One region of the Bradyrhizobium sp. S3.12.5 genome, then DNA from elsewhere that is predicted to be linked to it. Evidence: riboswitches for the same ligand, from Rfam matches in the RefSeq annotation. Region 1 holds a riboswitch; the other holds the start of a gene.
The links. Region 1 has a riboswitch for glycine ahead of ABIC09_RS09105 (D-amino acid dehydrogenase). Riboswitches for the same ligand answer to the same signal wherever they lie in the genome.
Positions count from the first base shown of each region.

Region 2: another riboswitch for glycine. It lies ahead of gcvT (glycine cleavage system aminomethyltransferase GcvT); the one in region 1 lies ahead of ABIC09_RS09105 (D-amino acid dehydrogenase).

Region 1 covers NZ_JBEPRF010000005.1:235,265-240,821, reverse strand. The annotation lists gene ABIC09_RS09115 (ABC transporter substrate-binding protein) at 1-1,273, opposite strand, end outside; gene ABIC09_RS09110 (M20/M25/M40 family metallo-hydrolase) at 1,543-2,673, shown strand; glycine riboswitch at 2,768-2,872, shown strand; glycine riboswitch at 2,876-3,003, shown strand; gene ABIC09_RS09105 (D-amino acid dehydrogenase) at 3,072-4,382, shown strand; gene ABIC09_RS09100 (ABC transporter permease) at 4,566-5,507, shown strand; gene ABIC09_RS09095 (ABC transporter permease) at 5,526-5,557, shown strand, end outside.
Region 2 covers NZ_JBEPRF010000005.1:90,707-96,263, reverse strand. The annotation lists gene alaS (alanine--tRNA ligase) at 1-2,427, opposite strand, end outside; glycine riboswitch at 2,672-2,762, shown strand; gene gcvT (glycine cleavage system aminomethyltransferase GcvT) at 2,909-4,057, shown strand; gene gcvH (glycine cleavage system protein GcvH) at 4,071-4,439, shown strand; gene gcvP (aminomethyl-transferring glycine dehydrogenase) at 4,604-5,557, shown strand, end outside.

The DNA.
Region 1 (5,557 bases):
TCGGGGGCTTCTGGCTGGCGCGACGGCTCACCACCGTCTGCCAGTCGGTCGCTTGCGCGTCGACCTTGAAGCCGGCTTCGCGGAGCAGCTGCACCGCGACGGTCGGCTGCGCCTTCAGCGTGACGACATCGCCGGGCACCATGACCACGACGGGCGTGCCGTCATAGCCGGACTCGGCGAGAGCCTTCTTGGCTTCCGTCATGCCGTTGCCCTTGACCAGCGTCTCGGAGCCGACGTCGGTTGCGAACGGGGTGTCGCAGATGAAGAAGGCGCCGCAGACCTTGTAGTACTTCGGGTTGCCGACCAGCGCGTCGAGCACGTCCTTCTGGTTCATCGCCAGGAAGGCCGCACGACGGATCTTCGGATTGTCGAAGGGCGGATAGAGGAAGTTCATGCGGCCAAGCGTTTGGTAGCCGAACTTGTTCAGCGTATCGACCTTGAGGTCGGGATTGCCTTCAAGCACCGGCAGCAGATCCCACGGTGGCACTTCCATGAAGTCGATGTCGCCCGACTGCAGCGCGTTCACCGCGGTCTGCGAGTCCGGCATGGTGATCCACTCGACGCGGTCGACCTTCACCACCTTGCCGCCGGCGGTCCAGCTCGCCGGCTCCTTGCGCGGCACGTAGTCGGTGTTCTTGACGTAGACCGCCTTCACGCCGGGCTGGAATTCGCCCTGCACGAACTTGAACGGACCGGAGCCGATCTGCTCCGGAATCTGCTTGTCCGGCGGCGTCTCGGCGAGGCGCTTCGGCATCATGAAGGGCACGCGCGAGGACGGCTTGCCGATCGATTCCAGCACGAGCGCGTACGGCTCCTTCAGCTTCAGCGTGATGGTCTTGGCGTCGGTCGCCTCGATGCTGGCCGTGAAGGTCATCATCTGCTGGCCCATGCCGTCGACGGCGGCCCAGCGCTTCAGCGAGGCGACGCAGTCTTCCGCCGTCACCGGCGCGCCGTCGTGCCACTTCAGTCCATCGCGCAGCGTGAAGGTGTAGGTGAGCTTGTCGTCCGAGATCTTCCAGTCCGCCATCTGCGGCTGGATCTTGAAGTTCGCATCCGTCGTGATCAGCGTGTCATAGACCATGTAGCCATGGTCACGCGTGATGTAGGCGGTGGTGAAGATCGGATCGATGATGCGCAGATCCGAATGCATCACCGCGGTGATGGTCTTGCCGGCCGCAAACACCGGCGAGGCCATCGCCGTCGCAAGCGCGACGACCGACAGCGCGAGTGTGGAGGCGAACGCGCGTCGCCCCCGGCGCATCAAGCTCAACATAGAAAGTTTCTCCTGGCGTGAAACTGTTCAAAGGCAGGTTATTGGTTGGGCATTCGGTTCGTTCCTTAGGCGAACTAACCTCATGCAATGCCTTTATCTTTTCGAGACTTGCAGACAGTGTTGAGCGCGTCAATCCGGTTTCGGTGCAGCCCATGGCATCGCGCGCACGGGCTCCACAATGACCGGTTTGGCTCTACAACTCTTCCCGCTTGTCCTGCCCGCGCCGATGCAATGCGCATTCCATCTTTTGAAGCTTGAGAGACATCAAGATGAATCCAGCCAATCTTCCCTTCGATTCCGAGGCGATGCTCGAGGGCCTGCGCACCTGGGTGGAATGCGAGAGCCCGACCTGGGACGCAGGAGCGGTCAACCGTATGCTCGATATCGCAGCGCGGGATATGGCGATCATGGGTGCGACCATCGAGCGCATCGCCGGCCGTCAGGGCTTTGGCGGCGTCGTCCGCGCGCGCTTCCCGCATCCAAAGCAGGGCGAGCCGGGCATCCTGATCGCCGGGCACGTGGATACCGTCCACCCGGTCGGCACCATCGAGAAGCTCAAATGGCGGCGCGAGGGCAATAAGTGCTACGGCCCGGGCATCTACGACATGAAGGGCGGCAACTATCTCTCGCTGGAAGCGATCCGGCAGCTGGCGCGCGCGTCCTTCACCACGCCGCTGCCGGTCACCATCCTGTTTACGCCGGACGAGGAAGTCGGCACGCCCTCGACGCGCGACATCATCGAGGCGGAAGCTGCGCGCAACAAATATGTGCTCGTGCCCGAGCCCGGCCGCGCCGACAACGGCGTCACGACCGGACGTTACGCCATCGCGCGATTCAATCTGGAAGCGACGGGGCGGCCGAGCCACGCCGGCGCGACCCTATCGGCGGGACGCTCGGCAATCCGCGAGATGGCAAGGCAGATTCTTGCGATCGACGCGATGACGACGGAAGACTGCACTTTCTCGGTCGGCGTCGTGCATGGCGGGCAGTGGGTCAACTGCGTTGCAACGACTGCCACCGGCGAAGCGCTCTCCATGGCGAAGCGCCAGGCCGATCTCGACCGCGGCGTCGAGCGGATGCTGGCCCTGTCGGGCACCGCGAACGACGTCAACTTCAAGGTGACGCGTGGCGTGACGCGGCCGGTGTGGGAGGCGGATGCCGGCACCATGGCGCTGTATGAAAAGGCGCGCGGCATCGCCAAATCTCTCGGCGCGGAATTACCGCATGCGAGCTCCGGCGGAGGCTCCGACGGCAACTTTACGGGCGCGATGGGAATTCCGACGCTCGACGGTCTCGGCGTGCGCGGCGGCAATGGCCACACGCTCGAGGAGTTCATCGAGGTCGAGAGCCTGGTTGAACGCGGGCGCTTGATGGCTGGGTTGCTTGCGACGCTGGAGTAATTGAATCAACTTCGCACTGCACAATGCGTTGGCAGGCGCGGTTCAAATTTAGCCTTGTCTAAAAATAAGGCGCATCGTACTGCTCGATGGTCCACGCGACGATGCGGGAGAGATCGCAATGAAGGCTTCCAGCTTTCATTGCGGCGCCGACGGAGCAACCGCCCCGGAAACTCTCAGGCAAAAGGACTGTATCGTCAGGACGATCTGGAGAGAGACGGCACGAATGAGACATCGTGACGTCCACCGAAGGGGATAGTCCGTATTGGCCTTGTGAGGTCCGCCCTCGCCGAGGTCCGTGTCGGATCAAGCTCTCAGGTAACCGTGACAGATGGGGCGCCGCCAACGGCTTTCGGGCCGGCGGTTAGCCGACTCTAACTCACGGGAGCCCCGACTTCATCATGACTCATATCGCCATCATTGGCGCCGGCATCACCGGCGTAACGACTGCCTATGCCCTGCTCGAACGCGGCTTTGAGGTGACGGTGCTCGACAAGCATCGCTACGCCGCGATGGAGACCTCGTTTGCGAACGGCGGGCAGCTCTCCGCCAGCAATGCCGAGGTGTGGAATAGCACCGCCACGATCCTGAAAGGCCTGCGCTGGATGTTCCGGCGCGACGCGCCGCTGCTGATGAACCCGCGGCCGAACTGGCACAAATATTCCTGGATGAGCGAGTTCGTCGCCAATATCGGAAACTACCGCGCCAACACGATTCTGACCACGCGGCTCGCGATCGAAGCCCGCAAGCACCTGTTCGAGATTGCGGCACGCGAAGGCATCGACTTCGATCTCGAACGTCGCGGCATCCTCCATATCTATAACGACAGGAAGGGTTTCGAGTCCGGCCTGCGCGTCAACGCACTGCTGCAGGAAGGTGGGCTCGATCGGCGCCCGGTGACTTCGGAGGAAATCCGCACGATCGAGCCGACGCTGCGCAAGGATTATTACGGCTTCTACACGCCGTCGGATGCGACCGGCGACATTCATAAGTTCACGCGCGGGCTGGCGGACGCCTGCAAGCGTCGCGGCGCAACCTTCATCCATGAGGCCAATATCGATTCCGTCGCCCCGGCCGGCGGAGGCTTTGTCATCGGCTGGGCTGATCTGTCCGCAAGCGACGCGGTCGCCTCCGCGCGCGGCGTGCTGAAGGTTGATGGCGTCGTGGTCTGCGCCGGCGTTGCCAGCCGTCACTTCGCCGCCATGCTCGACGAGCGCGTCAACGTCTATCCGGTGAAGGGCTATTCGATCACCGTGCACCTCGATACCGACGAAAGCCGTAGCGCGACGCCGACCGTCAGCCTGCTCGACGAAGCCGCCAAGATCGTCACCAGCCGGCTCGGCGCGGATCGTTTTCGCGTTGCCGGCACGGCCGAGTTCAACGACTTCAACCGCGACATCCGCGCCGACCGCGTGCAGCCATTGATCGACTGGGTGCGCAGCAATTTCCCGGCGGTCGAGACGTCTCGCATTATTCCGTGGGCCGGGCTGCGTCCGATGATGCCCGACATGATGCCGGTGGTGCGAGCAGGCCGGATGCCCGGCGTGTTCTTCAACACCGGCCACGGCCATCTCGGCTGGACGTTATCGGCCGCGACCGCGCAAATGATTGCCGCAACCATCGACGGCTGGCGCGGGCTCAATGCGCCGCCAACCGTCCCTTCGCTTCGGGGCGAACTTGCGGTTGAGCGCGAGATGCGCTGTGCATCCTGAGTGGTCGCAAAACCGATGCGGGGCGGCCTCTTGCGACCGCCCTGCCCTTGGCACACAATTTGCCCCGAGACGACGGTTCTCCGGCCGGCTTTTCCAGCCCGAACGACAGGCACGCATGATAGACACGATCGAATCCACGGGTGCCCTCTGGGCGTCGCAAGTTCCGCAGCCGGAGATAGGTTCATGCTAGGTTATCTCATTCGCCGCGTTCTGGCTGCGGTGCCCGTGATGGGCGTCGTCGCGCTGTTCGTGTTCCTGTTGCTGCGGCTGACGCCCGGCGACCCGGCCGCGATCCTCGCCGGCGACAATGCGACGCCGGAGCGGCTGGAGCGGATTCGCGCCTCGCTCGGCCTCAACGAGCCGCTGATCGTGCAGTTCATCACCTGGGTCGGCAAGCTCTTGCACGGCGATCTCGGCACGTCGCTGATCTCCAACCTGCCGGTCATGAAGATGATCGGCCAGCGCGTCGAGCCGTCGATCTCGATCGCGCTGTCGACCATCATCCTCGCCGTCATCGTCGCCGTGCCCTTGGGGGTGATCGCGGCCTGGAAGCACGGCACCTGGATCGACCGTTTCGTGATGGGCCTCTCCGTGCTCGGCTTCTCGGTGCCGGTGTTCGTGGTCGGCTATGTCCTGATCGAGGTCTTTGCGATCGACCTGCGCTGGGTGCCGGTGCAGGGCTTCAAGAGCATCTCGACCGGCTTCGGCGCCTTCTTCGAGCGCATCATCCTGCCGACCTGCGCGCTCTCCTTCATCTACATCGCGCTGATCGCGCGCATGACGCGCGCGGCGATGCTCGATGTGCTCGGCGAAGATTACGTGCGAACGGCACGCGCCAAGGGCATCAACGAGGTCGCGGTGATGATGCGGCACGCGCTGCGCAACGCCGCTGTGCCCGTGATCACCGTGATCGGTACCGGCTTCGCGCTACTGATCTCCGGCGTCGTCGTGACCGAGAGCGTGTTCAACATCCCAGGCATCGGCCGCCTCACCGTCGATGCGGTGCTGGCGCGCGACTATCCGGTGATCCAGGCGATGATCCTGCTGACCTCGCTGATCTACGTCGTCGTCAATCTCCTGATCGACGTCGCCTACACGCTGCTCGATCCCCGGATCCGGTACTGAGGCTAGGACAACAACAAAATGTCAGTCGATACCCTTCCCCAGTCATCCAT
Region 2 (5,557 bases), 140 kb from region 1:
GTCGTCCGCCAGGCTCTTGAGATCCTTCATCTCGATGCCCTCGACCGCACGCGCCATCAGCTTGACGTTGCCGACCTCGCGCACGCCGCTGGCTGCGCCATTGCCGCCGGCGGAGGCGCCGCCGCCCATCGCAAGCTTCTTGCGGGCGTCGGAGAGCTCGCGCTCGAGCTTCTTGCGCTCCTCCATCAGCGCGGTGATCCGCGCGGGGACGTCGTCGATCGAGGTGCGCAGCTCGTTGGCCGCAGCCTTCGCCAGCGCCATGGTCTCGTTGGCGTGTTTTCGCGCGTAGTTGCCGGTCAATGCCTCGATGCGGCGCACGCCCGAGGCCACCGCGCTCTCGCCGGTCAGCGTGATCAGTCCGATATCGCCGGTGCGCCGCACATGCGTGCCGCCGCAGAGCTCGACCGACCAGCCGAGCGCATTGACACCGCGCTCGCGCGCGGTCCGGCCCATCGAGACGACACGAACCTCGTCGCCATATTTCTCGCCGAACAGCGCGCGCGCGCCGGCCTCGCGCGCTTCATCGACGCCCATCACGCGCGTCGTGACCTCGTCGTTCTCCAGCACCACGTCGTTGGCGATGTCCTCGACGCGGGCAAGCTCCTCCGCCGTGATCGGCTTCGGATGCACGAAGTCGAAACGCAAACGATCCGGCGCGACCATCGAGCCACGCTGGGCGATGTGATCGCCGAGCACCTGGCGCAGCGCCTCGTGGATTAGATGCGTCGCCGAGTGATGCGCACGGATCGACGAGCGCCTGCCGTGATCGACCTCGAGCTGCAGCGCGGTGCCGACCTTCAGCTCGCCGCTCTCCAACGTGCCAACGTGAACGAAGAAATCGCCGAGCTTCTTCTGCGTGTCGGTGACGCGGAACTTGATGCCGCCCTCACCCGTCAGCACGCCGGTGTCGCCGACCTGGCCGCCGGACTCCGCATAGAACGGCGTCTGGTTGAGCAGCAGCGCGCCGGTGTCGCCGGCCTTGAGGCTCGCGACTTCCCGGCCGTCCTTCACCAGCGCCGACACCACGCCTTCGGCGCTCTCGGTCTCGTAGCCCAGAAATTCGGTAGCACCCAACTTCTCGCGCAGCGGGAACCAGATCGTCTCGGAGGCCGCCTCGCCGGATCCCTTCCAGGACTCGCGCGCCTTGGCCTTTTGACGCTCCATCGCGTCGGTGAAGGCGGACTGGTCGACGCCGATGCCGCGCGACTTCAGCGCGTCCTGGGTCAGGTCCAGCGGGAAGCCGTAGGTGTCGTAGAGCGTGAAGGCGACGTCGCCGTCGAACATGTCGCCGTTCTTCAAGGACGCGCTCTTCTCGTCGAGAATGGCGAGACCGCGCACCAGCGTCTTGCGGAAGCGGGTCTCTTCCAGCCGCAGCGTTTCCTCGATCAGATTCTCGGCGCGCATCAGGTCGGGATAGGCCTGGCCCATCTCGCGGACCAGCGCCCAGACCAGGCGATGCATCAGCGGCTCTTTCGCGCCGAGCAGCTGCGCATGGCGCATCGCGCGGCGCATGATCCGGCGCAGCACGTAACCGCGGCCCTCGTTGGAGGGCAGCACGCCATCCGCGACCAGGAAGGCGGAAGAGCGCAAATGGTCGGCGATGACGCGGAACGAGGCCACCGTCTGCTCGTTCGGCCCGTGGCCCAGCGCGGACGACGTCGCATCGATCAGGTGGCGGAACAGGTCGGTCTCGAACACGCTGTCGACGCCCTGCATGATGCTGGCCATGCGCTCCAGGCCCATGCCGGTGTCGATCGAGGGACGCGGCAGATCCACGCGCTCCTCCTTCGTCACCTGCTCGTATTGCATGAAGACGAGATTCCAGAATTCGAGGAAGCGATCGCCGTCCTCTTCCGGCGAGCCCGGAGGGCCGCCCCAGATGTGATCGCCGCGGTCGATGAAGATCTCCGAGCACGGGCCGCACGGGCCGGTGTCGCCCATTGCCCAGAAATTGTCCGAGGTCGGGATGCGGATGATACGGTCGTCGGAGAAGCCGGCGATCTTCTTCCAGAGCCCGTGCGCCTCGTCGTCGGTGTGGTAGACGGTGACGAGCAGCTTGTCCTTGTTCAGCCCAAACTCCTTCGTGATGAGCTTCCAGGCCAGCTCGATCGCGCGCTCCTTGAAGTAGTCGCCGAACGAGAAGTTGCCGAGCATCTCGAAGAAGGTGAGATGGCGCGCGGTGTAGCCGACATTGTCGAGGTCGTTGTGCTTGCCGCCGGCGCGCACGCATTTCTGCGAAGTGGTGGCGCGCTGATACGGCCGCTTCTCGACACCTGTAAAAACGTTCTTGAACTGCACCATGCCGGCATTGGTGAACATCAACGTCGGGTCGTTGCGCGGCACCAATGGCGAGGACGACACGATCTCGTGGCCGTTCTCGGCAAAGAAGTTCAGAAAGGTCGACCTGATCTCGTTGACGCCGCTCATGTTCATCCAATCGGGTGTGCTTGGACCCGCTTCCTTGCCGTCCAAACCTGGGATTCGGCTGATATCTGCGGGCCAAAGCGCTTTTAGACAAGGCCAGCTTCGCTGTCCAGAAACTGTGCAGAGAGATCAGAGGGTTGCCGCAGTCGCGCAATCCCGTTGCGATCCCGTTGCAATCCCGTTGGAAAGCCGCAAAGGGCGCGTTGACAGGCTTGGCCGGGCTGTGGTCTGTACCCATCTGTATCGTACGGCCACGTCGGGAGAGACCGGCTTTGGGTAGCCGGCGCCGAAGGAGCAACCGCCCCGGAAACTCTCAGGCAAAAGGACCGCGTGGCTTTGACGACATCTGGAAAGAGGCGCCGACGGGCTTAAGGCCCGGACTGCGTCCGCCGACGGGATAATACTCTCAGGCACAGCGACAGATGGGGCTTCGATTGGTGTCCTCAGGGGAATCGTCCCCGGGGAACCGCCGAGGGCCCCTGTGATGTCAGTGCGCGACGACCGAGACTCCCTGAGACGTACCCCCCTCTACGACCTCCATGTGTCGCTCGGCGGCAAGATGGTGCCGTTCGCGGGCTATGACATGCCCGTGCAGTACCCCGCGGGCGTCCTGAAAGAGCACCTCCAGACCCGTAACCAGGCCGGCCTGTTCGACGTCTCCCACATGGGCCAGATCGCGCTTCGGCCGAAGTCGGGCAAGGTCGAGGACGCCGCCCGCGCGCTGGAGCGGCTGGTGCCGCAGGATATCGTCGCGGTTGCACAGGGGCGGCAGCGCTACGCCCAGTTCACCAATGCGGATGGCGGCATTCTCGACGACCTGATGGTCGCCAATTTCGGCGATCATTTGTTCCTGGTCGTCAACGCCGCCTGCAAGGCCGAGGACGAGGCGCATCTGCGCGCCAATCTCTCCGACGCCTGCGTCATCGATTCGCTCGCCGATCGCGCGCTGATCGCCTTACAGGGCCCGAAGGCCGAGGCTGCACTGGCGAAATTGTGTGCAGAGGCGCCCGCCATGAAGTTCATGGACGCCGGCCCGCATCAGGTCGCCGGGCTTGCCTGCTTTGTCTCGCGTTCCGGCTACACCGGCGAGGACGGTTTTGAAATTTCGGTGCCCGCTGCGGATGCCGAGCGCCTGGCCAGGACGCTGCTGGAAAATCCTGACGTGATGCCGATCGGCTTAGGGGCCCGCGACAGCCTGCGGCTGGAAGCCGGCCTCTGCCTCTACGGCCACGACATCGACACTGCGACCACGCCGGTCGAGGCCGCGCTGGAATGGTCGGTGCAGAAAAGCCGCCGCAGCGGCGGCGCCCGCGCCGGCGGTTTTCCCGGAGCCGAAAAGATCCTCGCTCATTTCGATCACGGCGCATCCCGCCGCCGCGTCGGCCTGCGCACTGAGGGCCGCGCGCCGGTGCGCGAAGGCGCGCTGCTGTTTGCCGATAGCGCTGGCGGCGAGCCGATCGGAAAGGTCACCTCGGGCGGTTTCGGCCCGAGCCTGAATGCGCCGGTCGCGATGGGCTATGTGCCCACAAGCCTGAGCGCGCTCGGCACAAAACTCTTTGCCGAGGTGCGCGCGCAACGTCTGCCGCTCACCGTCGCCGCCATGCCCTTCGTGAAAAACACCTACAAACGCTGAGGACTTTAAGAAAATGACCACGACACTGTACACCACCGACCACGAATGGCTCGCGATCGAGGGCGATGTCGCCACTGTCGGCATCACCGATTACGCGCAGTCGCAGCTCGGCGACGTCGTGTTCGTCGAGCTGCCCAAGCTCGGCCGCGTCCTCAAGAAGGCCGAAGCCGCAGCCGTCGTGGAATCGGTGAAGGCCGCCTCCGACGTCTACGCGCCTGTGACCGGCGAGGTGCTGGAGACCAACCCCGATCTCGCGAGCGAGCCGGCGCTGGTCAATTCGGATGCGCAAGGCAAAGCCTGGTTCTTCAAGATCAGGATTGCCGACAAGAGCGAGCTCGGCGGCCTCATGGATGAAGCCGCCTACAAGGCACACACGGCGTGAGATGACGAGAACTTTGACCTCATATTCGGTGTCATCGTCCGCGGAGGCGGACGATCCAGCACGCCGCGGCTCCTCTGCTCAAGCCGTGACGCCTGCGTGTACTGGATGCCCCGCCTTCGCGGGGCATGACGCCGACGACAGATAATCTAAAGCGAGGACCCATGATGACCGCGCACCGCAAATCCAATGGCGACACCGCCAGTTTCGTTCGCCGCCACATCGGCCCGTCGGCGCGCGATGTCAGCGCAATGCTCGAGACCGTCAGCGCAAAGGGCGTCGACGCACTGATGGCGGAGACGCTGCCGGCCTCGATCCGGCAGGCCGCCCCGCTCGATCTCGGCAAGCCCTTGAGCGAGACCGAGGCGATCGCGCACATGGCCGAGCTCGCGCGTCAGAACCAGGTCTTCACCTCGCTGATCGGCCAGGGCTATTCCGGCACGATCCTGCCCGCGGTGATCCAGCGCAACATCCTCGAAAGCCCCGCCTGGTACACGGCGTACACGCCCTATCAGCCCGAGATCAGCCAGGGCCGGTTGGAAGCGCTGTTCAACTTCCAGACCATGATCTGCGACCTCACCGGGCTCGACGTCGCCAACGCCTCGCTGCTCGATGAGGCCACCGCTGCGGCCGAAGCCATGGCGCTTGCGGAACGGCATTCGCGGGTCGAGGCGAAAGCCTTCTTCGTCGACAAGGATGTGCATCCGCAGACACTCGCGGTGATGCGCACCCGCGCCGAGCCGCTCGGCTGGTCGCTGGTGGTCGGCGATCCCCTCACCGATCTCGCGAAGTGTGACGTGCTCGGTGCGCTGCTGCAATATCCGGGATCATCCGGCGCGGTGCGCGACCTCAGGCCCGCGATCGCGGCGCTGAAGGCCAAGGGCGCGCTCGCAATCGTTGCCGCCGATCTGCTGGCGCTAACGCTGCTTGCCTCGCCCGGCGAGCTCGGCGCCGACATCGCGATCGGCTCGGCGCAGCGCTTTGGCGTGCCGATGGGCTATGGCGGCCCGCACGCCGCCTATATGGCGGTGCGCGATGCGCTGAAGCGCTCGCTGCCCGGCCGCATCGTCGGCCTCAGCGTCGACTCGCGCGGGATGCCTGCCTATCGGCTCGCGCTGCAG